4 regions of the Nocardia sp. NPDC003963 genome follow, and region 3 is predicted to be linked to each of the others. Evidence: riboswitches for the same ligand, from Rfam matches in the RefSeq annotation. Region 3 holds a riboswitch; each other region holds the start of a gene.
What was found. Region 3 has a riboswitch for cobalamin ahead of metE (5-methyltetrahydropteroyltriglutamate--homocysteine S-methyltransferase). Riboswitches for the same ligand answer to the same signal wherever they lie in the genome.
Positions count from the first base shown of each region.

Region 1: another riboswitch for cobalamin. It lies ahead of ACWEWT_RS13330 (FecCD family ABC transporter permease); the one in region 3 lies ahead of metE (5-methyltetrahydropteroyltriglutamate--homocysteine S-methyltransferase).
Region 2: another riboswitch for cobalamin. It lies ahead of ACWEWT_RS17955 (short-chain fatty acyl-CoA regulator family protein); the one in region 3 lies ahead of metE (5-methyltetrahydropteroyltriglutamate--homocysteine S-methyltransferase).
Region 4: another riboswitch for cobalamin. It lies ahead of ACWEWT_RS30895 (ABC transporter substrate-binding protein); the one in region 3 lies ahead of metE (5-methyltetrahydropteroyltriglutamate--homocysteine S-methyltransferase).

Region 1 covers NZ_JBSGIP010000004.1:267,478-274,779, forward strand. The annotation lists gene ACWEWT_RS13315 (hypothetical protein) at 113-646, shown strand; gene ACWEWT_RS13320 (ABC transporter substrate-binding protein) at 928-1,938, opposite strand; gene ACWEWT_RS13325 (ABC transporter ATP-binding protein) at 1,938-2,708, opposite strand; gene ACWEWT_RS13330 (FecCD family ABC transporter permease) at 2,708-3,760, opposite strand; cobalamin riboswitch at 3,869-4,084, opposite strand; gene ACWEWT_RS13335 (lipase family protein) at 4,606-5,700, shown strand; gene ACWEWT_RS13340 (alkane 1-monooxygenase) at 6,099-7,217, shown strand; gene ACWEWT_RS13345 (DinB family protein) at 7,221-7,302, opposite strand, start outside.
Region 2 covers NZ_JBSGIP010000009.1:45,907-53,208, reverse strand. The annotation lists gene prpB (methylisocitrate lyase) at 1-168, opposite strand, end outside; gene prpD (2-methylcitrate dehydratase PrpD) at 168-1,670, opposite strand; gene ACWEWT_RS17955 (short-chain fatty acyl-CoA regulator family protein) at 2,136-3,563, opposite strand; cobalamin riboswitch at 4,006-4,207, opposite strand; gene ACWEWT_RS17950 (cytochrome P450) at 4,609-4,971, opposite strand; gene ACWEWT_RS17945 (class I adenylate-forming enzyme family protein) at 5,263-6,753, shown strand; gene ACWEWT_RS17940 (acyl carrier protein) at 6,720-6,974, opposite strand; gene ACWEWT_RS17935 (phthiocerol/phthiodiolone dimycocerosyl transferase family protein) at 7,028-7,302, shown strand, end outside.
Region 3 covers NZ_JBSGIP010000009.1:178,049-185,350, forward strand. The annotation lists gene recG (ATP-dependent DNA helicase RecG) at 1-250, shown strand, start outside; gene metE (5-methyltetrahydropteroyltriglutamate--homocysteine S-methyltransferase) at 601-2,868, opposite strand; cobalamin riboswitch at 3,042-3,180, opposite strand; gene ACWEWT_RS18550 (pyruvate carboxylase) at 3,533-6,931, shown strand; gene rsmD (16S rRNA (guanine(966)-N(2))-methyltransferase RsmD) at 6,928-7,302, shown strand, end outside.
Region 4 covers NZ_JBSGIP010000036.1:19,729-27,030, reverse strand. The annotation lists gene ACWEWT_RS30905 (ABC transporter ATP-binding protein) at 152-934, opposite strand; gene ACWEWT_RS30900 (FecCD family ABC transporter permease) at 1,011-1,967, opposite strand; gene ACWEWT_RS30895 (ABC transporter substrate-binding protein) at 2,063-2,980, opposite strand; cobalamin riboswitch at 3,118-3,277, opposite strand; gene ACWEWT_RS30890 (SDR family NAD(P)-dependent oxidoreductase) at 3,404-4,141, shown strand; gene ACWEWT_RS30885 (aminoglycoside adenylyltransferase family protein) at 4,211-4,999, opposite strand; gene ACWEWT_RS30880 (DoxX family protein) at 5,269-6,612, shown strand; gene ACWEWT_RS30875 (hypothetical protein) at 6,622-7,302, opposite strand, start outside.

The DNA of each region.
Region 1 (7,302 bases), on a different contig from region 3:
TCCGATCACAGTTCGAGATGACTCCGCTGTCCGGGCAGGCCGGCATCCTGCCCGGACAGCGGTAAGCACATAAAACCGTGCGCCGCGGCGGTGCTGCCGGAAAATAGGACGGGTGCGCGAACGAGAGCCGGCCGGTGGCCGCGGAAATTCTGTTGCCTTGGTGGTGCTGTGGGTATTGTGCCTGCCGCTGGCCTGGTTCTCCGTACATCTGATCGGCGATATACCGGTTCGCAACGCGAAGGTGGTGGCGGCCGGGCTCGATTGGGCGGGGGAGCGGGGGGACGTGACGGTCCTGCGGTCCGAAGAGGTCTACGAACGTGACAGCCGGGGAGGCGGTCGCCGAACCATGCACTGTTACGGTGATTTCGCCGCTGCCGAGGGATCCGGGGGATTCGCTGATATCCGTGTTCATGTGAACGGTGCGTGTGAGCCGGGGCGGGTGCTCCCGGCGCGACTGGTCCGTGCCGACCCGGGTAACTGGATCGGCGGTAACGATCGAGATCAGGCCTATGCCGGAGCCGGGTGGGGCTCGCCGCTGATCGTCGGACTGTTCATGGGCGTTTTCCTCGTGCTGGTCGGCGGGATCCCGATCGTCGGCGTGGTGCTGTTACCGCTGCTGTTCCTCCGCGGGAAGCATCGCGGCTGACCGGTCGTGCGCGTCCCGGACGGCCGTAATTCCATTGAGTCGGCAGCGGTTCCCGGGGCGAGGCCGGGACCATGGAGTCCGGGGGATGACGGCGATAGCCGGGTTCGGGGCGCCTCGAGCATCCGTGCGCCGCGGACGAGCCGTTCGGTGCCGAAGCCGGCCACCGGCTGTGATCGTCCCCCGTCGATTGCGCCGACCACCGCGTAAGCCGGTAGCGTGGCGCGGCTCGCCCTGCCGGTACCCGGGAACCTCCCGTACTCGCCGGGAGGAACTCGGCTCGTTCAGAATCCTCTGGATCGGAGGAAGTCCGCTACTGTGACGACGGCCTGCGGGTTGCGGGGGCTCTCGACCAGCGCGGCATAGGGTAGCGCGATGATGTTGTCCGCGCGGACGGCTGTTGTTCCGGCCATCAGCGGCTGGGCGCGTAGCTGGTCGATCTTGGCCTGCACCGAATTGTCCGGGCCAGCGCCGTAGTCGACGATCACGATCGCCTGCGGATCCCGCTGTGCCGCCGCCTCCCACGAGGTCGTGGTCCACGAATCGTTCAGGTCGTCGAAGATATTGCTGCCACCCGCCTCACGGATGATCTGTGACGGTGCCGCGGTGCGGCCCGAGGTGAACGGTTCCGGTGTCGCGCTGTCGAACAGGAAGACCCGCGCCGGTGCCCGCCCGGCCGGTACGCCGTCGGCGGCTCCGGCGATTTGTTCACGGTACTGGGCGACGAGTTCGTCCGCCTTGTCGCGCACATCGAAGATCTCACCGAGGTTGACGAGGTCCGCGTAGAGGGCGTCCAGCGGTTCCATCACGCCGCGACGATCGGATCCGGGTTGCCGGCATGCCTCGGTCAACTGGTAGGGGACCGCGCCGATCGAGCGCACCCAATCCGGGGTGAGTCCCGTGGACTCCTTGAAACCGTAGTTCCAGCCGGCGAAGACGAAATCGGGGGCGGCGGCCTGCACGATCTCGCGGGTGAAGGCGTCGCCGAGCGCGGGTACGCGGTCGAAGTCGGCCTTCCACGGTGAGGTGGCGATATCGCGTTCCTTACCGGGGTAGCTGGTGTAACCCGCCAGCCGATCGGCCAGGCCGAGGGCGAGCATCATCTCGGTGATGCCGGTGTCGTTGGTGACCACCCGCTCCGGGATGCCGTCGACGGTGAGCGGCGCGCCGCAGTTGGTCACCGTGACCGAGGTGTCGGCCGCGGATCGCGGGGCCTCCTGGAGCTCGGCTCCGCATGCTGCCGTGGCCACCACGCAGGCGACCGCAAATGCCCGGGCCGGCCGGAGAAATCTCATCACTGTTCCTTCTCGTCGAAGATGACCTGTGGGACACCCAGCCGCGGATGGTCGACGATATGGCCGCCGATCGAGAACCAGCGAGTGAGGACCTCGGTGGTGATCACTTCGTGCGGGCGGCCCGAACAGACGAGTCGGCCCGCGTACAGGACGAAGATCCGGTCGCAGTGCTGCGCGGCGAGATTGAGGTCGTGGAGAGCCGCGATCACGGTGATCCCCAGACCGCGTGCCGCGGACAGCACGCTGTACTGGTGGCGGACGTCGAGGTGATTGGTCGGTTCGTCCAGGACGAGCACACGCGGTTGCTGGGCCAGCGCCCGCGCGATCAGCACCCGTTGGCGTTCACCGCCGGACAGTGCGAGAAAGCCGCGCGTGGCGAGATGACCGATATCGGCGGTGGCCATGGCCGCGGCGCAGATCTCGCGGTCGCGGCGGTGTGTACCGCGCAGCAGCGCGGTATGTGGTAGCCGCCCGGTGGCGACTACCTCGGCGGCGGTGAAATCGAACGGGGTGTTCGCGTCCTGGGTCAGCGCCGCGACCTGGCGGGCGTTCTCCCGCATGCTGATCGCCGAGATATCCGTCCCGTCGACCAGGACGCGCCCCGAAGTCGGCGACAGGGCGCGGTAGAGGCATCGCAGCAGGGTGGATTTACCACTGCCGTTCGGTCCGACGACGCCGATGAACGCACCGGGCGCGGCGGTCAGGGTCACCGCCTCGACCACCGGCGTGCCGTCGAACTCGACCGCCACGTTCTCGTAATCGACCCGCATCAGCCGTGTTCCACCAGCGCGCCGCGGCGGCGCATCAACAGGACGAAAACGGGGACGCCCACCGCCGCGGTGATCGCGCCCAGGGGGAGTTCCTGCGGAGGTATGAGGGTCCGCGCCACCAGATCCGCGGTCACCAGGAACACCGCGCCCAGCAGAGGCGTCACGATCGTGAGCCGTCGATGGTCGGCTCCGACCAGCAGTCTGGCGATATGCGGCACCACCAGCCCGACGAAGCCGATGGCGCCGCATACGGCGACGAAACAGCCCGTCATCGCGGCGGCGACCACGAACAGGAGCAGCCGGAACCGGGAAGCGTCCACTCCGAGTGCGGCACCGACCTCGTCCCCCATCGCCAGCGCGTTCAGATGACGCGCGTACACGGCGATCACCGTCAGCCCGGACAAGGCCGCTGCGGCGACCAGGGGAACCATCTGCCAGGTCGCGCCCGCCAGACTCCCGAGCAGCCAGAACATCACCGAACGGGCGGCATCCCCGTGCGGGGCCAGGAACACCAGTACCGTCGTCGCGGCGGAGAAACCGTAACCGACGGCAGTACCCGTCAGTACCAGCCGCAGCGGTACCAGCCCGGACGCCGAGCGCGCCATCAGATAGACGAGAAGGGTGGCGCCGAGCGCACCGATGAAGGCCGCGGTCGACAGCGCGTAGATGCCGAGAGCCCCGAAAACGCCGAAGAGTACGACTGCGGTGGCCCCCACCGACGCCCCTGAGGAGATCCCCAGTACGTACGGGTCGGCGAGCGCATTACGGACCATGGCCTGCACCAGCAGCCCGACCCCGCCCAGACCCGCGCCGACGAGAGCAGCCGACAGGACCCGGGGCAATCGGGAGTCGACGATGATCCGATAGTCGGCGACGTCGGTGGCGAGCACCGTCGCGCCGGTGAGTTCGGCCCACAGGAACCAGATCGTGTCACGCCACGGGATCTGGGCCGCACCGAGCGCCAGCGCGAGTACGGAGATCACCACGAGTGCCACGACGAGGCCGGAGGCAAGCACGGCGACGGGCAGCCGCCGTTTCTCGACAGTTCTCATCGGCCGGCGCTATCCGCACCGTCCCGAAGCGTATGTGCGCAGGCAGCCGAGCACCACAGGACCCATATCTCGTCAACCGCTCCCTCGGAGTCGACAGGAGACCGCGCCGTCGGCTCGGCCGCGCGGGCAGGTCTTCGGGCTCGTGGACGGGATACCGGATATCCGGTATCGCCTACTGGCGGTCGCTTCCCGGGCGGCGGGCCCAGTGCTGATGACCGCGGTCGTTTCCACATACCGCTGCGGGGCAGCTCCGGATTCCCACCGGATTCCCTCTTGCGAACCGCCCATCACGGACAGGCGGTAACCAGCGCCCGGTCACAGTAGCATTCCGGTCGATGCCGAGCCGTCCGTGGGCAGATGGCGAACCGGTCGTCGGTACCGATCGGCCCTGTGCGAATCCCCGCGGCGACCTCCGGGCTTGCGTCCGCAACATGGCATATGCTTTGGCCTCGACGACACGAAGTGCATATGTGCCCGGTTCTGCGTTCGAACAGAGATACTCGCAGTACTCGATCGAGATCTGTTGGATCGAAGCGTCGCCTTTCCCTGCTTACGGTTCGCTGACCAGCAGAGTTGTGCTCGCGTCCGCGGCAATCGTGTCTCTCGGTTCAACAATCGCCCTGACTGGATCACACGCATGAAGGATCGGTATGAAGAGCGAAAAACGAGCTTGGCTAGCAGTTTTGACAGGAGTCCTCATAGTCGCAGCCGGTGGCGCGATCGCCGCGCCGGCCGCTTGGACGCAACCGGCGTCGTCGCGCTCACCGGGCGCCGGGGGCGATATCCTCCGTGCCGAGGCAGCGCACCTGGCAATCTCGGCCCCGGGTCTACCCGGGACGGTACCGGTGCAGTCGACCCGCCTCACTTACGCCAGCAGCGACACCCATGACGCGCCGACCACGGTGGTGGGTACGTATCTGGAGCCGATTGCGCCGTGGACCGGCCCGGGGGAACGCCCGCTGGTGGCGTATGCGGGTGGTACCCAGGGGCAAGGCGTCGAGTGCGCGCCGTCGGCGATGCTGTCGCAGGTGGTCCGGTACCAGCCGCCGGCCGATCTGGTCTTCGAATACGACGTCATCGCGATCTACCAGATGCTGTCCCGCGGGATGGCAGTGGTGATGACCGACTATCACGACCTCGGCGCGCCGGGCATCCACAATTTCCTCAACCGCAAGACACAGGGTTACGCGGTACTGGATTCCGCCCGCGCCGCGTTGGGGTTGCCCGGTGCCGGTTTCACGCCGAACTCGCCGGTCGTACTCTACGGCTACTCCCAGGGCGGGATGGCTTCCGCGGCGGCGGCCGAACTACAACCGGAGTATGCCCCCGAGCTGAACGTACGAGGCGCCTATGTGGGCGGTCCTCCGGTGGGCCCGCAGGAATATATCGCGCGCAGCGACGGCCACCCCGGCGTCGCACCGGCCATCGCCTGGATCCTCAACGGCATCGCCGCCGACTATCCCGGTACCCGTCCGGAAATCGATGCCGCGCTCAACGACACCGGTAAGGCGATCCTGCGCGATTCGATAGGTAAGTGCGGTGGTGGGCTCTCCAGCACCATGGCGCAGCCGCAGGTCACCGCGCAGTGGACGACCAGCGGACTGCCTCTCGCGGCCGTGATCGACGGCTCCCCGGAACTGAAGAAGGCATTCGACCAGCAGCGGCTCGGCGGCCTCACTCCGGCGGTGCCGGTACGTATCTACTCGGCCAGGAACGATGAGGCTGCTCCGTACCCGGCCGTGCACGGTATGGCGTCGAGCTGGTGCGGTGGCGGCGCGGCCGTTCAGCTGGATTCCGACGCTGGGTTGCCTCCCGTATCCGCCGGTTTCCTGGGCACCCACGATGTGGCCTTCTTCCCGTCGATGATGACCTCGGAGCAGTGGGTGAACGATCGCCTCGCCGGTGTGCCGGCGCCGGTGAACTGTGGTGCCCTGCCGTAGTTCCGCGAGTGTAAGAGCGATCGAAACACCCGTCCGGACAGTGGGTCTGCTGCTACGCGGTATCGACTGATCGCACGCGGGTGCCTCCGTACCGTCCCCGGCCGGGTCGGTCCGCGGCCGAGACGGCTCCGGACCGACCCGGCCGGGAGTGCCGAGCTGTACGGACCGAACGCGGAAACGGGCCACTTCCGAGTCCGGGCCACCAGGGATACAGGTGGCGCCGACCTCCGGAACGCCGAAAAACATGAATCTGCCGCCGCGCCGGAAACTTCCGGCCGGTCACGAGAAATCCGGAATACGAGTCGGGATGCGCCTCCGTGACGCGGGGAGCCTCGGCGGTACCGGATTCGGGCAGTCGTACCCAAACTGAATGGATCGGTTGGACGAGCGAGACAGATATGACAATCCTCAGACGCGGGACCACCCGCGATCGTAAACGCTATCTCTGGATTCTGAGCACCGTAGCGCCCGGTTGCGCGCTACTACCGGCACCACTGGTGAGCCTTACCGGAGCGGTCCTGTTCTGGTGGATCGGCCCGATTCTCGTCTTGGTGGTGATCCCGGTGCTGGATATCGCGGTGGGTTCCGACGGAAGCAGTCCGCGAGACGAAGACTACGAGGCCTTGTCCAACGATCGTTATTATCGTTGGTGCACGTTCCTATTCCTGCCGATGCAGTTCATCGGACTGGCCGTCGCGGGATACATGTGGGCCGGTTCCGAATTGGCACTCGTCGATAAATTGGGCCTGACCGTCACGCTGGGAATCGTTTCCGGTATCGGTATCAACGCCGCCCACGAATTCGGTCACCGGGTCGAACGGCTCGAACGCTGGCTGGCGAAAGTCGCGCTGGCGCAATCCGCGTACGGCCATTTCTTCGTGGAGCACAACCGCGGTCATCATGTCCGCGTGGCCACACCCGAGGATCCGGCGAGTTCCCGCTTCGGCGAATCGCTGTGGGCGTTCATACCGCGCAGTGTCACGGGCGGCTTCCGCTCGGCACTCGTCCTGGAACGGGAACGTCTGTCCCGCAAGGGTAAGACGTGGTTCAGCTGGGACAACCATCTATTGCAGGCGTGGTCGATGAGCCTGGTGTTGTTCGGTGTGATGATTCTCTTCTTCGGGCCCGTCGTCATCCCTTTCCTGGTGCTGCAGGCCGCCATCGGCATCGGACTGCTCGAGACAGTGAACTACCTCGAGCACTACGGGTTGCTACGGGCGCTCCGGCCGGACGGCCGATACGAGCGGTGCTCACCCCGGCACAGCTGGAACAGCGACCGACTGGTCACCAACGTCTTCCTCCTCCACCTCCAGCGCCACAGTGACCACCACGCGAACCCCGGCCGCCGCTACCAGACGCTGCGCAGCTCCCAAGAGGCCCCACAGCTGCCTTTCGGATACGCCACCATGATTCTGCTGGCCGCCGTACCGCCGCTGTGGCGCGCGGTCATGGATCGCCGGCTCCTCGACCACTACAGCGGCGACAGCTCGCTCGTCAACAGCAAATCTCGAAGGTGACTTTCATCGGTCCGGTTGCCGGTCCGCGGCGTTATCGATCTGTTCGCGGAGGATATCGCCGTGTCCCGCGTGCCTGGCGAACTCT
Region 2 (7,302 bases), 130 kb from region 3:
CACCGCACCGGAGACATAGACACCTTCGAACCCGATTTCTTGGATCAGTTTCGCGACAAGAGGATTGAAGGCACCGGGGAACCGCTGGATCCCGCCCGATTCGAGGCCGGCGCGGAAGGCGATGCGCTTCTCGGCGGCCGACGTGGACGCCGCCAGGAGGCCGGTCATCAGAACAGTCCCTTCGGGGAACGGGGCGCGCGGGCGAGCACATCCGGCGAGACGGTGAAGGTGAGCTCCGACAACTCACCCACGGACAGCTCACCCGCGCGCTCGACCACTTCGAGGAAGCGGTCCTGCTCGGCCGGATCGACAACGCCCTCGGCGAGGGTGCGGAATTTGGCGATGTACTGGTCACGGGCGAAGGGCCGCGCGCCGAGTGGGTGGGCGTCGGCGATCGCGAGTTCGTCGACGATCACCTCCCCGCTCTTCAGGGTGACCTCCGCGCGGGCGCCGAAGGCCTTCTCGTCCGGGTCGGTGGAGTGGTAGCGGCGAGTCCATTCCGGGTCTTCGGCGGTGGAGATCTTGCGCCACAGCTCCACGGTGTCGGGGCGCTGCGCGCGCTCGGGAGCGTAGGAGCGCTCGTGATGCCAGGTGCCGTCCTGCAGCGCGACCGCGAAGATGTAGGGGACCGAGTGGTCGAGGGTTTCCCGGGAGGCTCGCGGGTCGAATTTCTGCGGATCGTTGGAGCCGGTGCCGATCACCACATGGGTGTGGTGGCTGGTGTGCAGGACGATCGACGCGATCTGGTCGAGATCACCGATACGGTCGCGCAGACGGCGGGCCAGATCGATCGGGGCCTGGCTCTGGTATTCGGCGGAATGTTCCTTGGTGTAGGTGTCCAGGATCGCCCGCTTGGCTTCACCGGGTCCGGGCAGCGGCACCGAGTACTCGGCCTTCGGCCCGCCGAGCAGCCAGGCGATCACACCGTCCTCGCCCTCCCAGATCGGCGACGGCGCGCCCTCACGGCGCATCGCCCGGTCGACGGCCTCCACCGCCATCTTCCCGGCGAACGCGGGCGCGTAGGCCTTCCAGCTCGAGATCTCGCCCTTGCGTGACTGGCGGGTCGCGGTGGTCGTGTGCAGCGCTTGGCCGATGGCCTGATAGACGGTCTCGGTATCGAGCCCGAGCAGCGTTCCGATACCGGCGGCAGCCGACGGACCCAGATGGGCGACATGGTCGATCTTGTGTTCGTGCAGGCAGATCGCGCGAACCAGATCTACCTGGATCTCGTACCCGGTGGCCAGGCCACGAACCAGTTCGCGACCGGACCGGCCGGCATGCTGGGCCACCGCCAGAATCGCGGGAATGTTGTCGCCGGGGTGGGAGTACTCGGCGGCCAGGAAAGTGTCGTGGAAATCGAGTTCACGCACCGCGACCCCGTTGGCCCAGGCCGCCCATTCCGGGGAGAACCGGCCACCGACACCGAAAACGGTCGAGCCGGGGCCATACGGGTGGGCCAGAGCCTGGGCGCGCGCATTGGCGACCGGGCGCCGGATCAACGACGCCGCGGCGACCGCCGCGTTGTCGATGATCCGGTTGACGATCATCTCCTCGGTCTCCGGGGCGACCTCCACCGGATCTGTCGCGACCTCCGCGATCCGCCATGCCAGATGCTGCTCGCGGGGGAAATGCTCCGCGGAACGATGGGTACGGACGAGATGATTCTTCACAGTCCTCGGCCTCCAGGGATCGATGCGATTCGCTTCGATTCGCACGCTACTGACGCGACAGAGCTGCCGGAATCCGTCGCAAATGCGTATTTTGTGGAGACTGAACTGCAAAGTTGTGGAGTTTGTGGAGGACACGGCGGACCGGCGCAAGCCGACGTGGGTCGGCAGCCATGGCTCGGTTACTCCGCCTGCGCCGCGCCGCTCGAACCGTTCCGCCGAGCACGGCCCGGGCGATCGGAGCCACCCGGAAGTCCTTCATCCACGCCGTTCTCGGATCACCCAACCCCGCCGACCGGCTCGCGGGGTCGCTCGCCGGCGCGGCACTCGCCTCCGCAGGAGGCGCGGCGATCCGGACCCACGATGTGCCGCTCATCCAGCACACCGTGCGCATGGCCGGGCCCGCCCCGGTGACCGCGCGCCGGTGCCTACGCCGCAGCCCGACCCGACCGCCTTTGGCGGGCACCTTCAGCCATCGACCACCGCGGGCGCGTACGGGGTTGTCGCCGGGCGGTTCTCGTCAGCGGCGAGCGGTCGCCCGATCTGCGGGAAAGCCCGTTGCGGACACGCCACACGCTCACATACCCGGCAACCGGCTCCGATCGGAACAGCGGCAGCCGCATCGTCGAGCGGGAGCCCGTGGGAATACACGAGTTTGTCGGCGTAGGCCAGATCACAACCGAGTCCGACGGCGAAATCTCGCGACGGCGCCAAATAGCCCGGGCTGCTCTCGCCTGTAGTCCGCGCCAACCACAGATAGGTCCGTCCATCCGGCATCTCCGCGATCTGCGTGCGGATCCGGCCCGGCGTCGCGAACGCATCGTGTACCACCCACAGCGGGCAACTTCCCCCGGCACGGGAGAAGTGAAACGCGGTGGCGGACTGGCGCTTGGAGATATTGCCCGCTCGATCGGTACGGACGAAGAAGAACGGCACACCACGCTGCCCACGCCGCTGCAACGTCGACAACCGATGACACACCGTTTCGAAACCGACCTCGAACTGCGCCGCGAGCAGATCGATATCGTAACGTAACGCCTCGGCCGCACTCAGGAACAACCCGTAGGGCAAGATCAACGCGCCTGCGAAGTAATTGGCCAGCCCGATCCGCAGCAGCCGACGCGATTCCGTCGGCAACGCAGCACTCTCGGCGAACAGATCCTCGATCACCCCCGACTGGGTGAGAAACGCCAGCTGCGTAGCCAACTGGAACGCGCGCTGCCCGGCGGTCAGGCGCCGCGCGAGTACGAGCGTACGTTTCTCCGGATCATAGAGACGCTTGGGACCGGGCCGGGCCGGGTCTTCCGAGCGGATCGAAACCTTCACATCGTGTTCTTCGTGCAGCAGGTGGGCCAGTTGCAGATCGAGCCCACCGAGCGTGAATCCGCCCCGTACGAACAGGCTCTCGGCGGCAGTATCCAAGGCCGGGATGTGATTACGGCGGTCGTAGAAGAAGTCACGAACATCTTCGTAGGGCATCGCTGTCCGCGGATCGACCACCGGCGATTCGAGCCCGGCGGTGAGCTGTTCGAGCTGGCCGTTGGCACTGCGCAACCGGCGGTGCTGACTGATCAGCAGCCGCGCCGCGGCCGGCACCCGCGAAAGAAGATCGTCGAGTTCGCTGCCGCTGACCGAGCCGGATTCCGGATCCTCGGCGAATGCCTCCTGCAGATCTGCCAGCAACCGCGCATCGGTCTCCGGCGCGAAGAAACCCACCTCCAAATCGAAGGTCGATGTCAACCGCATCAGCACCGGCACCGTCAGCGGCCGCTGATCGTTCTCCAGCTGATTGACATAACTCAGCGACAATCCGAGCATCTTGGCCAGCCGGGACTGAGACAATCCCTCCTGCTCACGCAACACCCGCAACCGAGCGCCCGCATACATCTTCTCCACCGGCCGACCTCCTTCCCGCAACGTTCGAGCCGACAATCGGCCACCCGAACCGAACGTGCTGTGCTTGCGCCCGACGCGAGGGGCCGCGGGTACTACTCCGACCGGAACCCCCGGCCCAGCAGCGCACAATGCCGGTCACCGGAGACCAACCGGCCGAGTGGTCGGACCGTACCGATCGCCTGCACCGGGGTGCCGGTTCGGGAAGGCTCCACTGAGCACCTGAGTGCACGGGGCAGGCAGACCTGCGGCGACCGCGACTCGACGGCCCTGAGAACCCCGAAAGTGATGACACGATACATACCCTGTCGTCGGCAGTGAACGGCCGTCACCCGTTCACGCGCACACGACGACTGCGCATCGGGAACTCTCCCGAATGCGTGGATATCGGCGTAGCACCCACTCCGCGAGGCGACGGCCGCCGGGCACGGCGCACCCGGCACAACCGGCAGGTCTTCGGACTCACGGGCATCGGCCTCGATCGGCCGACTCGGGATATACCCCGAGCTGTACTACGCCGTCGCTTCCCAGGACAGAACCCAGTGCTCTATGACGGCGGTCGTTCCCGCTCACCGCTGCGGGACAGTCCCGGATTCCCACCGGGTTCCCTCTCACCCGGCCACTCGACGTCGCGAAACGTCAACCGGCGGGCTTCGACGCCGCACACCGTCGCAACAGCGCACGACGAACCAGCTGCGCCCGCCAGAATATGCCCGCCTCCAGAAACATCGATCGGCGGGCGGGTAGTACATGAGATCGGTGTCCCGGATCGACGAGCACTGTCGAGAGCCGTACGTCGACAGGGTACTGCGACATTTCGCCGAGCTCCGCGTCGCCGACGGAACGCTCGGCTTCCCGGGCCATCGCGGCCTTGTCGCGACTTCCAGGAGCGAGCGCGGCAAAGCGCGTGCGGCATCCGGTGTAGGTGCCGGCGGCTCCTCCGGCACAATGACTTCGAGTTCCCATCGAGCTCGCGCTCTGTGCGGTGCGCGCATAGGCCGCCGGAGTGGTCTCGACTGGGCGAACATGCTCCATGGAACCCGGAGCATCAGCATCCGACCAACCGGCTGTCCGCAGGGATACAACACACGCGAATCGGCGAGCCCCGCCTGTATCCGGGCACTGTTCGACCCAGCGGTCTCCAGCCGACAAAGAGTCTGGCGGGCATGGAACGGTAGCTGTTCGGGTTCACCAGGCCGCGCGGGATCGGCGGCCCGTCCGGACGCAGATCAGGGTACCGCTCGAACAGGGCGCGCAATGCGACGGTGCCTCTCGATCGGGCCAGATCAGCGCCCGGACAGCCGTGCAGCCCGCTGCTGAACGAGAGGTGCTCCGCGGCGTTGCCCCTGGTCACATCGAATCGTTCGGGATCGGGGAAGACGGTGGGGTCCTTGTCGGCGCCCGCCAGCAACAGCGGGACCAGGGAACCCGGTTCGACATGTTGATCGGCGACGTCGATGTCACAACGTCACGCCGGCCGAATCGATGGGCAATGCCTCGGGAGCGGCATTGCGCCGGCTGCTAAAATCGCAGGTGGGTGGTGTGAGCATTTGCCCCACCCTTTCGACACCGACAGAAGCTCTGACGTTCGACAACGGCGTTCGCTGCCTCGCTTATCGGCATGATCGCCGACGCCTTGGAGATGCCGCAGCCCGGATATACCTCTCGGTCAGCGGGGGCGGCCCGACCGTGCGGAGTCGGAATGATCTACGACAACCTGCTTTCGCTGACAGCCGCGGCACCGATCACCAGTGGATTGCGCCACGGCGAAGTATTCAGGCCCTACGCTGCTCTGGTCGAGCGGATCGGCCGAATCGCGGCCGGCTTGATCGAACGTGGCGTCGAGCACGGCCATCCGGTTGCCCTGCTGGTTCCGAACTCGCCCGATCTTTTCGTCACTGCCCACGCACTGTTCGCCGCCGGCGCGATCGCTATGCCCTTGGACGTAACAGCCACGCGATCCGAGCTTGCCGCGCTCGCGCAGAAGACCGGACCCGAGGCCGTCGTGTCGACCCCCGGCCTTGCCGCTGCTGCCGAGACGCTGATCGCAGATGTGGCCCCCGGCATTCCCCTGTTCCTGACAGATACCCTGCCGCAAGGAAGTGCGACCGCCCCGCTGCCCGAGCTGCCGGGTGACACGACGGCGCTCTACCTCTTCTCCTCCGGCTCGACCGGGTTACCCAAGGTGGTGCCGCACACCCATGCCGAGCTCATCGCCGATGGTGAACGAGCCAGTACCGCCTGGGACCTCCAGCCAGACGATATCGTTCTCAACATTCTGCCCGGCAACTTCTCGTTGGGCTTCATACTGGGCGCTACGGAGGCCGTGGCCCGGGGTGCCACGACGCTCTACTGGAGCGATCCGCTGCCGCTGGCGCTCTCGCGCAAGAAGCTACTCGACACCATGGTCCGCGAGCGCGTCACCGTCATGGGTGCCGTTCCGGAAATGTACAGAATCATCGCCGGTCAGACCGGCAGTTACGATCTCGGTCTGCGCCTGGCCTTCTCGGGTGGCGCGCCATTGACGCGGTCGCTCTTCGAAGCGGCGTGCGGGCGCCTGGGTGTGGTACTCCGGCAGGCTTACGGCTCTGTCGAGGCGAGCATGTTCTCGCACAACGACTCCGCCGATCCCGATTCGAGCTGGGCCTCGGTGGGCAAACCGGCGGGCGACGCCAGGGTCCGCATCACGCCGTTCGATACCGAATTCGGCTCGTCCGTCGGGGAGATGGAAATCCGATCGTCCTCGCTCATGCGGGGCTATCTCGGCGATGCCGTGGCCAACGCCGCGGCGTTCGACGAGGGCTGGTTCCGGACCGGCGATCTCGCGTCACTCGATGAAGAAGGCCGCATCTTCCTCCGTGGCCGCAGCAAGCTGCTGATCGAGGTATCCGGCTACAAGATCGACCCCATCGAGGTGGAGGAGACGCTCATGACCTTGCCTGCCGTCGCCGAAGCCGCAGTGGCGGGTCTCCCGGACCCGCGGATGGGTAATCGGCTGATCGCGTTCGTCGTCAAAGAGGCGGAGGTATCGGCCGCCGAGTTGATGCACCAGGCCCGCGAAAGGCTGTCCGTGCAGAAGGTCCCCGCCGAGATCGCGTTCATCGATGCACTGCCGCGCGCCCCGACCGGCAAGCTCCTGCGCGCCCGGCTGTGCGAACTTCAGGCGGGTTCAGCCGCTCGTTGCGAAACGTAGGCTGCTACAGATGCCGGCGATTCGAACAGCTCCGCCTCTACTTCCGTATCCGGAATGCTGATCTCGAATCGCTCCTCGACGAAGTGCATCAGTTTCACCAGATCGATCGAGTCCAGCATGCCGGCCTCGAGCAAATGGGTTTCGCGACCGACCGGCGCTCCACCGGTTTCGGCCACCAGCCCGGAGATGTAGTCGATTATCGGTTGTTCGAAATCGTTCATCACTCGAGTCCCTTGTCCAATGTGGTTACCAGCCGATTTCATCGCGTTCTGAAATGGTGCTCGAAACGTGGGAGGACAGTGTGGATGTTACGCGCGCGCTGGGCGAACAGGAACAACTGCTCAGTTATATGCACGCCCATCGTGGGCTGATCGCCATACAGGTGCTGCACGTGCGCGGGCACCTCGATCCGGCGCTGGTGAAGCAGGCGCTCGCCTGGCTGCAGACGCAGCACCCCATTCTGTGCGCGCATATCCGCTACGGCAAGGTTATTTGGCGACGCCTGCCGCCCCTGGCCATGCGCCGGCCCTCGTTCCACACCGAGGGCAC
Region 3 (7,302 bases):
GTTCGAGCTCTCGGTGCTCGATCTGCGCCAGCGGCGGGAGGGCGATGTGCTCGGGGCGGCGCAGTCGGGGACCACCCGGTCGCTGCGGCTGCTGTCACTGCTCGACGATCTCGAGGTCATCACCGCGGCTCAGGAGTTGGCGCGAACACTGGTGGAAGCGGATCCCGGGTTGTCCGGGCATCCGGGTCTGGCCGCGATGATGCACGCGGCCGTCGATTCCGAACGCCTGGAATACCTGGCCAAATCCTGATCGTCCGGCCCCGCTCACGACCTCGGGGCCGACGCCTCGAGGCATGCCGCCCGCGTAGCGCAGTCGCGCCGGGCCCTCGATCCCGCGGGAACCGTGCCGGGTCGCCCGGCGTCAAACCAGGCGACGGTATCGCCGAGGGGAAGGGGTCGGGTGTCATGGAGGAAAGGCAGAGATGCCGTGCGGTGCGGCGGTCGCTGTCCGCGCCGGCGCGCTTGCGACCGGTGCTGCGGATGACGCAGACCTGCCCGCAGTGTGTAGCGCGGCGGCCGAAACGCCGTGGACCGGGCGCGGGGGATCCGGAAGGCTGAACGGTCCGGGTCGCGCCGCGCGGTGCGACCCGGACCGCGCCATCAGCGCACGCTGCGGGCGGCGGCCACCATATTGCGCAGTGAGGCCGCCACTTCGGCGGGACCACGGGTTTTCAGGCCGCAGTCGGGGTTGACCCAGAGGCGTTCGGCCGGAACGGCTTTCAGTGCCGCGCGCAGCGCCGCGGTGATCTCCTCGACGCCCGGGACGCGGGGCGAGTGGATATCGTAGACACCGGGTCCCACCCCGGCGTCGAAGCCCGACGCGTTCAGATCGTCCAGCACCTCCATATGCGACCGGGCGGCCTCGATGGAGGTCACGTCGGCGTCCAGTCCGGCGATCGCCTCGATCACCTCGCCGAATTCCGAATAGCACAGGTGGGTGTGGATCTGGACGGCGTCGGAAACGCCGGAGGTCGCCAATCGGAACGCGTTCACCGACCAGTCCAGGTACGCCCGCTGATCGGCGGCGCGCAACGGGAGCAGTTCACGCAGTGCCGGTTCGTCGACCTGCACGATCCGGATACCGGCATGCTGTAGATCCACCGTCTCGTCCCGGATTGCCAGGGCGACCTGGCGGGCCGAATCCGCCAGTGGCTGGTCGTCCCGGACGAAGGACCAGGCCAGGATGGTGACCGGTCCGGTGAGCATGCCCTTGACCGGTTTATCGGTGAGCGATTGGGCGTAGGTGATCCAGTCCACCGTCATCGCGGCGGGACGGGAGACATCGCCGAACAGGATCGGCGGGCGTACGCAGCGCGTGCCGTAGGACTGCACCCAGCCGAGATCGGTGGCGGCGAATCCGTCGAGCTGTTCGGCGAAGTACTGGACCATATCGTTGCGTTCAGGTTCGCCGTGCACCAGCACGTCGAGCTCCAGTTCCTCCTGTAGCGCGACGACCTCGGCGATCTCCGCCCGCATCCGCCGAACATACTCGGCCCGGTCGATCTCATCGGCCCGCAGCGCCGCCCGGGCCAGCCGGATCGCCGAGGTCTGCGGGTAGGAGCCGATCGTGGTGGTGGGCAGCGCGGGCAGGCGCAGCCGATCCTGTTGCAGGGTCCGGCGTTGTTCGGCGGGCGCCCGCCGAACGGCAGCCGGGCCCAGCGCGGCCAGTCGCGCCCGCACCTGGGCGTTGCCGATCCGCGGATCGGCCCGGCGACTCGCCGCGGCGGCGCGGGCCGCCCCGAGTTCCGCGGCTACGGATTCGGTCCCGCCGGTCAACCCGGTGGCCAGTACCCGCACCTCGGCGGTCTTCTCGGCACCGAAGGCGAGCCAGGAACGCAGGGCGTCGTCGAGTCGGGTCTCCACCGCCAGCGAGTACGGCACGTGCAACAGCGAGCACGAGGTGGAGACCGCCACGGATCCGGCACTTCCCAGCAGGGTGGCCAATGTCGCCAATGCGACGTCGAGATCGGTGCGCCACACATTGCGGCCGTCGACCACGCCCGCGACGAGCAGTTTGTGCGCCAGGGCCGGTACCGCCGCGACCGCGGCGATATCGGTACCGGCGACCAGATCGACCGCGATACCTTCGATATCGGTCCCGGCGAGGGTGTCCAGGGCCGGCCCCGGATACCCGAAGTAGGTGGCGACCAGCACCGCCGGCCGGTCCCGGGACTCCGTCAATTCCGTGTAGACGCGGCGGACGACGGCGAGTTCTGCGTCGGTGAGGTCGGTGACCAGCGCGGGCTCGTCGAGCTGCACCCAGGTCGCACCCGCTTCGGCGAGCAGCCGCAGCAGCTCCCGGTACAGCGGGATCAGTTCCCCGATACGGTCCAGTGCCGCGCCGCCGGTGGTCTTGGCGAGCTTCAGGAAAGTGACCGGCCCGATGACGACGGGCCGCGCCGCGACACCCAGCTCGATCGCCTCCGCCACCTGTGCGAGCAGATCGCCGGGATGCAGGGTGAAGGTGATCTCCGGACCGATTTCGGGAACGAGGTAGTGGTAGTTCGTATCGAACCATTTGGTCATTTCCAGCGGTTCCACCGATTCGTTCCCGCGGGCGGCCGCGAAATAGCGGTCCAGCGGGTCGTCGATATCGGCCACCCGGGCCGGTAGGGCGCCCAGCAGCACGGCCGTATCGAGCATCTGGTCGTAGTAGGAGAAGGTGCCGACCGGGATCGAATCGAGGCCGGCGGCGGCCAGCGCGGTGTACTGGTCGCGGCGCAGCGTGCACCCGGTGTCGTGCAGCTGTGCCGCATCGATACGCCCGGCCCAGTAGGACTCGGTCGCGCGTTTGAGTTCCCGGCGCGGCCCCACCCGGGGAAGTCCGAGAACCGTTGCGGTGAACGGGCTTTGCGAAATAACAGTCACGGTGTTCTCCAGTGCTGAAGTTCGACGGCCATCGCCGTTCACGGACGCACGGGCACCGATGAGACCCCGTACGACCGGCCGCGCGGGCGGATCGCAATGTCAGCACTGGTGGACCGCAGCGCCCAATCCACGAGGCGGTGGCCACCGGATACGGCGTACCCGGTACAGCCGGCAGGTCTTCGGACTCGCGGGCACCGGCCGATACGGCCGACCTACTGGCCGTCGCTTCCCAGGCTGTGCGCCCAGTGCTGATGACGGCGTTCGTTCCTGCTCACCGCTGCGGGACAGTTCCGGATTCCCACCGGATTCCCTCTCACCCGCGTGGTGCGGGCTTCGGCGCCGGGGGCGGACGTTCGGGGCTCCTCGTCGTCCGGCCGGCGGACCAGCTGCGTGCACCACCATAACGCGGACGCGCCGAGTAGCCCAGGGCGGTCGGCCCGGTACGGGCCGGACACGGCTTCGCATACCTTCGCAAAATCGGCCGCATCCCGCGGATGGCCGGGGGATTGCGGTACCGCAATATACGCACAGGCCCGGGTTGTGGGCGGTGAGATATGACGGTGCGATGAACAATACTTCGCAGCATTGCCATACCCTCCTGTGAAGATCCTGCCAAGTGGACTTCGCTGTCGATCCTGGATGTGGCGCCGGGTACGTTGGTCCAATGTTCTCGAAAGTCTTGGTTGCCAACCGCGGCGAAATCGCCATCCGAGCCTTCCGCGCGGCGTACGAGCTCGGTGTCGGGACGGTTGCCGTCTTCCCGCACGAGGACCGGAATTCGGTCCACCGTCTGAAGGCCGACGAGGCATACGAGATCGGCGAGGAGGGCCATCCGGTCCGCGCCTACCTCTCGGTCGAGGCGATCATCGAGGCCGCCAGGACAGCGGGCGCCGACGCGATCTACCCGGGGTACGGGTTCCTGTCCGAGAACCCGGATCTGGCCGCCGCGTGCGCCCGGGCGGGCATCACCTTCATCGGTCCCGCCGCCGAGGTTCTCGAACTGGCCGGTAACAAGGCCCGCGCGATCGCCGCGGCGAAGGCGGCCGGGCTGCCGGTGCTGAATTCGAGCGCGCCCTCGGCCGATGTGACGGAGTTGCTGGCGGCATCGGAAACCATGGAGTTCCCGGTGTTCGTGAAGGCCGTCGCCGGTGGCGGTGGCCGCGGGATGCGCCGGGTCGCCGAGCGATCCGGCCTGCGGGAGGCGATCGAGGCGGCGTCGCGGGAAGCGGAGTCGGCGTTCGGTGACGCGACCGTCTTCCTGGAGCAGGCGGTGGTGAATCCGCGGCATATCGAGGTGCAGATCCTGGCCGATACCCAGGGCAATGTGATGCATCTGTTCGAGCGGGACTGTTCGCTGCAGCGGCGCCATCAGAAGGTGATCGAGCTGGCGCCCGCGCCGAATCTGGATCCGGAGCTGCGGGACCGGATCTGCGCGGACGCGGTGGCGTTCGCCCGGCAGATCGGCTACAGCTGCGCGGGCACGGTGGAGTTCCTGCTGGACGAGCGCGGCAACCATGTGTTCATCGAGATGAATCCGCGGATCCAGGTGGAACACACGGTGACCGAGGAGATCACCGATGTGGATCTGGTGCAGTCGCAGTTGCGGATCGCGGCCGGGGAGAGCCTGGCGGATCTGGGATTGAGTCAGGAGAAGGTGACCATCCGGGGCGCGGCGCTGCAGTGCCGGATCACCACCGAGGACCCGGCCAACGGATTCCGTCCCGATACCGGCCGCATCACGGCCTACCGCACCCCGGGCGGCGCCGGTATCCGGCTCGACGGCGGCGCGAACCTGGGCGCCGAGATCGGTGCCTACTTCGATTCCATGCTGGTCAAACTCACCTGCCGCGGCCGGGATTTCCCGACGGCGGTGGCCCGGGCGCGGCGCGCGCTCATGGAGTTCCGGATTCGCGGTGTCACCACCAATATCCCGTTCCTGCTCGCGGTACTCGCCGACGAGGATTTCACCGCCGGCCGGATCACCACCTCGTTCATCGACGAGCGTCCGGAACTGCTGGCCACCCGTGAACCCGCCGACCGCGGCACCAAGATCCTGAACTACCTGGCCGATGTCACGGTGAACAAACCGCACGGTGCCCGGCCGACCGCGGTGTACCCGCACGACAAGCTGCCCGCGATCGACCTGTCGGTACCGCCGCCGGACGGTTCGCGGCAGAAACTCCTGACCTTGGGCCCGGAGGGTTTCGCCCGTGCGCTGCGGGAGCAGAAGGCGGTCGGGGTCACCGATACCACCTTCCGCGACGCGCACCAGTCGCTGCTGGCGACCCGGGTGCGTACCAACGGTCTGCTCGATGTCGCCGGACATGTGGCCCGGCTGACTCCGGAACTGCTCTCGATCGAGGCGTGGGGTGGGGCGACCTACGATGTGGCGCTGCGCTTCCTCTACGAGGATCCGTGGGAGCGGCTGGCCGCGCTGCGCGAGGCAGTTCCCAATATCTGCCTGCAGATGTTGCTGCGCGGCCGTAACACTGTCGGCTACACCCCCTACCCGGAGCGGGTCACCCGGGCGTTCGTGGCCGAGGCCACCGATACGGGTATCGATATCTTCCGGATCTTCGACGCTTTGAACAATGTGGATCAGATGCGTCCGGCGATCGACGCGGTCCGCGAGACCGGTACCGCGATCGCGGAAGTGGCGTTGAGCTACACGGGTGATCTGGCCGATCCGGACGAGAAGCTCTACACCCTGGACTATTACCTGAAGCTGGCCGAGCAGATCGTGGACGCGGGCGCGCATGTGCTGGCGATCAAGGATATGGCCGGGTTGTTGCGCGCGCCGGCCGCGGCGAAACTGGTGTCGGCGCTGCGCAGCAATTTCGATCTGCCGGTCCATGTGCACACCCACGACACTCCGGGTGGGCAGCTGGCCACCTACCTGGCCGCGTGGCAGGCCGGTGCGGACGCCGTCGACGGTGCGTCGGCGGCGATGGCGGGTACGACCAGCCAGCCCGCGCTCTCGGCGATCGTGGCCGCCGCCGCGCACAGCGAATACGACACCGGGCTGAACCTGCGCAATGTGTGTGATCTGGAACCGTATTGGGAGGCGCTGCGCAAGGTGTACGCGCCGTTCGAGTCCGGGCTGCCCGCGCCGACCGGCCGCGTCTACACCCACGAGATCCCCGGCGGCCAGCTGTCGAATCTGCGCCAGCAGGCGATCGCGCTGGGGTTGGGTGACCGGTTCGAGGAGGTCGAGGCGAAGTACGCGGCCGCGGACCGGCTGCTGGGCCGGCTGATCAAGGTGACTCCGTCGTCCAAGGTGGTCGGTGATCTCGCGTTGTCGCTGGTGGGTTCCGGGATCGATATCGAGGATTTCGCCGCTGATCCGGGCCGGTTCGATATCCCGGATTCGGTGATCGGTTTCCTGCGTGGCGAGCTCGGCACGCCTGCGGGTGGCTGGCCCGAACCGTTCCGGGAGAAAGCGCTCGCCGGGCGCGGTGCCGCCAAACCCGTGACCGAATTGTCCGCCGCCGAAGAAGCGGGACTGGCCGGTACCTCCGATGAGCGGCGCGCGACCCTCAACCAGCTGCTGTTCCCCGGCCCGACCGCGGAATTCCTGGCGCACCGGGAGAAATACGGCGATACCACCGGGCTCTCGGCCAACCAGTTCTTCTACGGTCTGCGCCACGGTGAGGAGCACCGGGTACAGCTCGAGAAGGGCGTTATCCTGCTCATCGGCCTGGAGGCGATCGCCGAACCCGACGAGCGCGGGATGCGCACCGTCATGTGCATCCTCAACGGGCAGCTGCGCCCGGTATCGGTACGCGACCGTTCCATCGCCAGCGAGATCCCGGCCGCGGAGAAGGCCGACAAGAACAATCCGCACCATATCGCCGCGCCGTTCGCCGGCGTTGTGACGCTCACCGTCGCCGAAGGCGAAACGGTCGCCTCGGGTGACACCATCGGCACCATCGAGGCCATGAAGATGGAGGCCGCCATCACCGCGCCGCGCGGCGGTGTGGTGGGCCGGGTGGCCATCGCGCAGGTTCAGCAGGTCGAAGGCGGTGATCTGCTGGTCGAGCTGGGCGAGCGCGAATCCGAATGACCCGGATCGTCGCCGGTACCGCCGGCGGGCGGCGCCTGAAGGTACCGCCCGCCGGCACCCGGCCCACCTCGGATCGGGTGCGCGAGGCTCTGTTCTCCTCCATCGAGGCGTGGATGGATCTCGCGGGAGCCCGCGTACTGGACCTCTACGCCGGTTCGGGCGCGCTCGGGCTGGAAGCGCTGTCCCGCGGTGCCGCGGCCGCGCTACTGGTCGAATCGGACCGGCGGGCCGCCGGGGTACTTCGTGCCAATATCGCCGAACTCGGGTTCGGCGGTGCGCAGGTGCGGGTCGGGACGGTGGCGCAGGTGCTCGGGCACGGCAGTGCGCAGGCCTACGATCTCGTCTTCGCCGATCCGCCCTACGAGCTGTCC
Region 4 (7,302 bases), on a different contig from region 3:
CCGCGCCTGTCGGATCGCGGCTCGGCGGTTCACGATTCGACCGCTGCGGCGGGAGTGCGTCCGGTCGCCGGAACAGGTCGATCGAACCCACGACGGCCGCGGAGACCACGCCCTGGCAGCGCGGGTCGAGAGGCGGGTGCCCATGCGTTCGTCAGGGGGCTGTGGTGCCCGAAGGTACCGCCGGGCGGCGATAGCGAACGGCCGGAACACCGTCGTCGATCGTGATCGTCGCATGCACGCCGTAGACGTCCCGGACGAGTGGTTCGGTGAGCGTTTCGGCGGGGGTGCCGTGCGCGGCGATCGCGCCACGATCCAGGACCAGGATGTAATCGCAGAACATGGCGGCGAGGTTGAGATCGTGCAGGGCGACGACCGTGGTGAGCGGCAATCGCGTGACCAGATCGAGGATATCGAGCTGATGGGCGATATCGAGATGGTTGGTCGGCTCGTCGAGCAGGAGTTCGCCGGGTTCCTGGGCGAGGGCCCGCGCGATCTGGGCCCGCTGCCGTTCGCCGCCGGAGAGGGTGCTCCACAGTCGCCCCGCGTGGCCGGAGAGGTCGGTGGCGCGCAGTGCCCGGTCGATCGCCGGTTCCTCGTCCGCGTCCTGGCCGAACAGGTCGCGGTGCGGGATACGCCCGAGGCGCACCACATCCCGCACGGTGATATCGACATCGGTGTGCGCGTGCTGGCCGACCACGGCGATCCGGCGCGCCAGGGGACGCCGGCCCAGCCGGTACAGGGGAGTGTCGTCGAGCGTGACGCTGCCCCGGTCCGGCCGTGAGATCCCGGCCAGCAGGCGCAGCAGCGACGATTTGCCGGATCCGTTCGGCCCGAGCAGGCCGACCGTCTGCCCGGGTTCCGGACGGAGGGTGACATCGTCGACGACGAGATTGCCGCCCCGGGACCAGAACAGATTCTGTGCGTTCAGTGTCAACGGATGCTCCGAGGTGTGATCGGTTGCGCCGCAGTGTCATCCGCGCGGTGTGCGGTCCTGCGATCGGGCGGGCGGGTCACGGCGTACTCCGGGAGCGGAACAGCAGGAGTGCGAACGCGGGGACGCCGATGAGTGCCGTGACCACGCCGACCGGTACCTCCTGCGGCGCGAATACGGTGCGGGCGAGTGCGTCGACCCAGACCAGCAGTATCGCGCCCAGAACCGCGGTCACCGGGATCAGGCGGCTGTGCCGGGGGCCGACCAGGAAACGCGCGGCGTGCGGGAGTACCAATCCGATGAACCCGATCGCTCCGGCGGCACTGACCAGTACGGCGGTCATGAGCGCGGTGGTCACGAGCAACAGCAGCCGGGTCCGGCCGACCGCGACGCCCAGGGTCGCCGCGGCCGAGGAACCGAAGGTGAACGCGTCCAGCGCGGACGCGTACCACCAGCACAGCGCCATCCCACCCGCGCAGACGATCGCCGTGGTGCCCACATCGTTCCAGGTGGCGCCCGCGAGCGACCCCAGCAGCCAGAACAGGATCCCGCGGGTCCGTTCGGCGTCGGCCGAGGAAAGCACGATGAACGAGGTGAGCGCGGAGAACAATTGGGTCCCGGCCACCCCGGCCAGCACCACCTTGGCGGTGCCGCCGCCGGCACCCGCGGCCAGGACCAGTACCAGGCCGAACGAGATGAGCGCCCCGAGGAACGCTCCGGTGGACAGTGAGATCAGTCCGCCGCCCACGCCCAGGACGGCCACGAGCACCGCGCCGGTGGACGCGCCGGAGGAGATCCCCAGGACGAACGGGTCGGCGAGTGGGTTGCGCAGCAGTGACTGCATGACCACTCCGCAGACTCCCAGCCCGGCGCCGCAGATCGCGGCGAGCAGGGTGCGCGGCAGCCGCAACTGCCAGACGATGCCCTCCCGGATCGGCGAAACAGCGGCGGTGCCGGCGCCCAGCTTCTCGAACAGGACCGCGTAGACCTCGCCGACCGACAGCTCCGCCGGCCCGATGGTGACGGTGAAGGCCATCGAGGAGATCAGCACGACCAGCCCCGCCAGAACCAGCGCCGCGGTAGCGGGTGCGCGGGCGATCCGGGCGGTGGTGCGCGACGGTGCATCCGGGCTCACGAACCGTGGCCCCACCGTTCCAGGGCGTCGGCGACCTTCTCGATACCGTCGACCGTCCGGATCGACGGGTTCAGATCGGCGCCGTTGACCACGATGTAGCGCCGATCGCGTACCGCGGACAGTTCGGCGGTCACCGGGTTCGATTCCAGGAACGAGATCTTGCTGTCCAGGGCGTCCCCGGCGAGACTGCGCCGGCTCAGATCGGCCAGTACGAGGGCAGCCGGGTCACGGTCGAGTACCGTCTCCCAGCTGACCTGCGGCCATTCGTCGGTGGTGTCGTCGAATACATTCTTCGCGCCCACTGCGCCGGTGATGATCCCGGAGGAGCCGCAGCAGCCCGCGACATACGGTGTGGACGTATCGGCGAACCAGAACGCCAGCGAGACGCCGTCCGCGGCGATCCGCCCGGCCGCGGCGTCGTGGCGATCGCGTAGTTCGGTGACCAGCTGTTCGCCGCGGTCCCGCACATCGAAGATCGCGGCCAGTTCGCGGATCTCCCGGTAGACCGAATCCATGGTCAGCGGTTCGGTCCGGGCGCCGTCGGCATTGACGCTGATATCGGTTTTGCCGTCACAATCGGTCGGCGAGAGGTAGGTGGGCACACCCAGTTCGGTGAACTGTTCGCGTTCGGCCACGCCACCGGGACCGAGCGTGCCGCCGAAGGACGCGGATACGAAATCCGGTTCCTTGTCGAGGACCACCTCGAACGAGGGTTTGTTGTCGGCCAGTCGCGGCACTCGCGCGTTGTCGGCGGCCAGATTCGCGCGGACGGGATCGGTCCAGGTGGCGGTGCCCACCATCCGATCGGCCAGCCCGAGTGACAGCAGGATCTCCGCCGACCCCTGGTTGAGGGCCACGGCGCGTTGCGGGGGCGCCGGGACGGTGATTTCGGTTCCGCAGTTGCCGAGCTTCATCGGATAACCGGATCCACCGGCGGCTGCCGCGGGATCGCCGGAACTGTCCGCACCGGAACATCCGGCCAGCAGGAGGGTGGACACCACGGCGGCGACCGCCAGGGAAATGGACCGCGTCACGGCGTGGACTCCTTGCGTCTGGGCCTGTGCGCGAGGCCGGGAACCGAGCTCGGCGGGTGAGTGATCGGACTCCACCACACGGGTGTCACCGTTGCGCGCCAGTCCCGGATTCGCACCGGGTTCCCTCACCGCGCCGCGACCGCAGTGCGGCCGTGGACCATGCTATCGGACACAGAACTGGACGTACGACCGGATCGTGCGGTGGTGCCGAGGGGGCGAATGCGACGGCGATTTCCTGCCAGCACACCAGGGGTGCCCTCGCCGATGCTCGTGGAGTAACAGCGGAATCGCGAAAGGAACGATATGTCGGAGAAGATCGTGGTGGTCACCGGGGCGACCCGCGGAATCGGACGCGCCACCGCGACGGCGTTCGCCCGGCGGGGCCACCGGGTGATCGTCACCGGACGCCGCGCGGCGGCGGTGGAGACGGTAGTGGGAGAACTGCGGGCACAGGGGCTCGCGGCCGAGGGCGAAGTCCTGGACGTGTGCTCGGTGGACAGCGCGCGGTGCCTGCGCGAAGCGATCGCCGAACGATACGAGCACATCGACGTACTGGTGAACAATGCCGGCATTCTGCCCGAGGCGACCGCGGCGGGCACGGTGAACTTCGCCCATCCGGGCGCGTTCACCGAGACCCTCATGACCAACACCTTCGGTCCCGTCAATGTGATCGAAGCGTTGCTTCCTCTGGTGCGCCGGGCGCCGGCCGGCCGGATCGTCAATATCTCCACCGAGATGGGTTCGCTCACCCAGCAACGCAATCCGGACTCGGCGTACTACTCGATGGTGGTCCCGGGCTATCAGGCATCGAAGGCGGCGTTGAACAGCATCACGGTCGGGCTGGCGAAAACCCTCGCCGGCACCGATGTCCGGGTGGTCTCGGTATGCCCCGGTTTCGTCGCGACCGAACTGGCTCCGGCGGCGGCCGACGCACCGACGACACCGGAGGAGGCCGCGGCGGTCGTCCTCGCGGCGGCGGAGTCGCCGGATATGTCCACCGACGGTTCCTTCGTCGGTGCGCAGGGCCCCATCGCCTGGTAGTGGTGTCGCGGGGATCGGGCCTTCGCGGCTCGATCCCCGCCGGATCGGCCGGTTCGGCGGGGCCCCGGCTCACCCGGTTCGCGCGCAGGCGGCCGTGACCGTGTCGGTGGCGTAGCGCACGAAGGCGGCGACGGCGTCGTGGCACCCGGTCCAGTCGTCCACCGCGATGCCGAGATAGCCGTCCCGCGCCCGGCGCAGCAGCGCGGCGTGGCCCGCGGGCAGCAGCGGTAGGAGACGATCCGCGGCTTCCGCCTTGGACACCACCGCCCCGGAGTCCGCCGTAACCCACATACGCGCCAGGGTGAGGACCACATTGCGCTCGTCACCGTCCACACTATCGGTCAGTACGGGCAGACTTGCGGTGATCGCCCGAATCAGATCGCCCGGCGGCACCGGATCCAGAATCCGGTGGGCCGGCGGCCCGGCCAGCGCGAGCGACCCGTCACGCGCCATGGTGAGCAGGATCGCCAGATCGGGGTCGTCCGCGGAAGCCGGGACAGTGCCCCGCTCGAACTCCGCACGCAGCCATTCGCCGTAGACGAACTCCGCACGCGGTGGGAAGCGCCACGGAACGATATCGTCGCGCACGACCACCGTCAGCTCCACGGGCCGGGCGGGGCCCGACCGCGGCCAGCGCCCGGAATACCGGAGCAGGCTGCCGGCCAGGCGATCCCGGATCTCGGGGGTGATGCGCGAGATCGTGACCGCCAGGAAATCGAGGTCGCTGTCCGGCCGCAGACCGCTGGTCACCGCCGAGCCGTACAGATACAGGCCGAGTAGATCGCCGCCGAGTAGATCGGTCACGGCTCGGATGATCAGAGCGCCTTCCGCGGCGGGGTCCGGTATCGGCAGAGTCACGAATCCACGATAGGCAGTCGGCTGCCGTACGGACCCGCGGTAGTGGGCCGCCCTTCACCGAACCGGTTCACTGCCGGATACCGCGTAATCCGAAAGGCCCATCTCCGTGGTGTACGGAGTCGTGCCCAGGGAGGACAACAGGATCGGGGTTGTCACGGAGGTGGTCGGACCAGGGTCTGTTCTAGATTCGAGGAAGAGTCGGCTCGGGGTGGACGGGGCGAGCGTCGAACAGTCGGACAGCGAGGTGCGGTGTGAATACGGTGCAGACGGTGACCGGATCCGAGCACGCACCGGTCGAACCCGATAACCCGGCACCGGCGCGCTGGCCGTGGCCGGCCCGGTTCGCCTTCCGCTTCGGCGTGGTCTACTGCCTGGTGTTCTGCGTGATGATCGGACAGGTCCTGTTCGTCTTCACCGGATTCGCACACCGTTTCCTGCCCGATACCGCACCGATGTGGCCGTTGCTCGGCGCCGAACCGCTGCTGAAATGGGTCGGGCAGACGGTATTCGGCGTCGATGCGCAGTTCAACCGATTCTCCGGCAGCGGTGATCAGGCGATCATCTGGGTGATGGTGTTCAGCGCGCTGGTCGTGGCCGTCGCCGCGGCGGTGCTGTGGTCGGTGCTGGACCGGCGCCGGCTCGCCTACCCACGGGCAGCTGCCTGGTTCCTGACCGCGCTGCGACTGTGCGTCGCCGGGCAGATGCTGTTCTACGGGATCGCCAAAGCGGTACCCACCCAGATGCCGCCACCTTCCTTCTCGGCACTCGTCCAGCCCTACGGACAATTCACGCCGATGGCGGTGCTGTGGCTCCAGGTGGGCAGCGCGCCCGTCTACCAGATTCTGCTCGGGGTGGCGGAACTGGTCGCCGGTCTGCTGCTGCTGGTCCCGCGCACGGCCACGCTCGGCACGATGCTCGGTGTGGTGAGCATGGCGCAGGTTTTCGTGCTGAATATGACCTTCGATGTTCCGGTCAAGATCCTGTCGTTCCATCTGCTCGTGTTCTCGCTGCTCCTGCTCGCCCCACAGACTCGCCGGTTCGCGGATTTCTTCCTGTTCGCCCGCCGCGCCGAACCTGCTGTGCAACCGGCGCTGTTCACGAATCGCCGGGCCGGGCGGATCGCCGGGTTCGCCGAGGCCGCGATCGGGGTCTGGCTGGTCGCCGGGGTGGCGGTACTCGGCTGGTTCAGCTGGCAGGACTACGGCGGCGGTGCCCCGAAGCCGGAGTTGTACGGGCTCTGGGAGGTCACCGAGTTCCGTATCGACGGTCGGCCGGTACCGCCACTGCTCACCGACGAGACCCGTTGGCAGCGGCTGATCATCGAAGCCGAGGGCGCGGTGACCTGGCAGCGGATGGACGGCGCGCTGGTGACGGCACCCGCGCAGACCGACGGGCCCGCGCATACTCTCACGCTCACCGGGCCACCCGGCCCGGACGCCGCGCCGGCCCGGATCGCGACCTTCACCTACACCCGCCCGGAACCGGGAGTCCTGCGGCTGGACGGACTCCTGGCCGACCGGCCGGTGATCGTCGACCTGCGTGCCACCGACCCGGCCGACTTCCCGCTGAACGGTCCGCGGTTCCACTGGGTGCAGGATTCCCCGGCCCAGTAGCCCGCCCGGTCAGGCTTGGGGCGGCGGGATCACTCCGGGCTGGTCGGGAGCGCGCTGTCCCGGAACCGGGCCGGTGATACCGGGCTGACCGGCCGGATCCGCGAGCGGAACCGCGGTCGGGTTCGGCGCGGGCGGTGCCGGGGCTTCGGGTGGTGCCGGTTCGGCCGGCGGAGCGGGCGGCTGTTCGGTCGCGGGCGGAGCCGGTGCGGGCTCGGTGGGCGCGGGTGGAGCGGGTGCGGGCTCGGTGGGCGCGGGCGGTGTGGCGGGTGCCGTACCTTCGGTCGGCTCCGGCACCTCGGGTGCGGATGGCCGCGGGGTCTCGTCGTCCGGTGTCCGGGGCGGGGTGCTCTCGGGTGCGGGCGGCGCCGAAGGACCTGGAGCCGCTGGCGTGGAACCGTTCCGCGGGGCGGGCGAATCGGTGGCACCACCGGAATCGGCCGGATCGCCGGCGGGCGGGGAAGTGGTGGCGTCCGGACTTTCCGGGGCGGGTGCCGAATCCGCGCCGACCGCGGTGTCGACCTGAGCGCGGGGCGGAGGCGGCGGTCCGAGCGGTGGTAGCCCACCGGGGGCAGCCGGAGGTTCCGGGAGCGCGGGCACAGCGGTGCCCGCGGCCAGATAGGCGGGTTTGTAGACCATGTTCATGGTGAGGACGGCTTCCTGGCGCAGCACCTCCTGCACCATCTGCGCGTC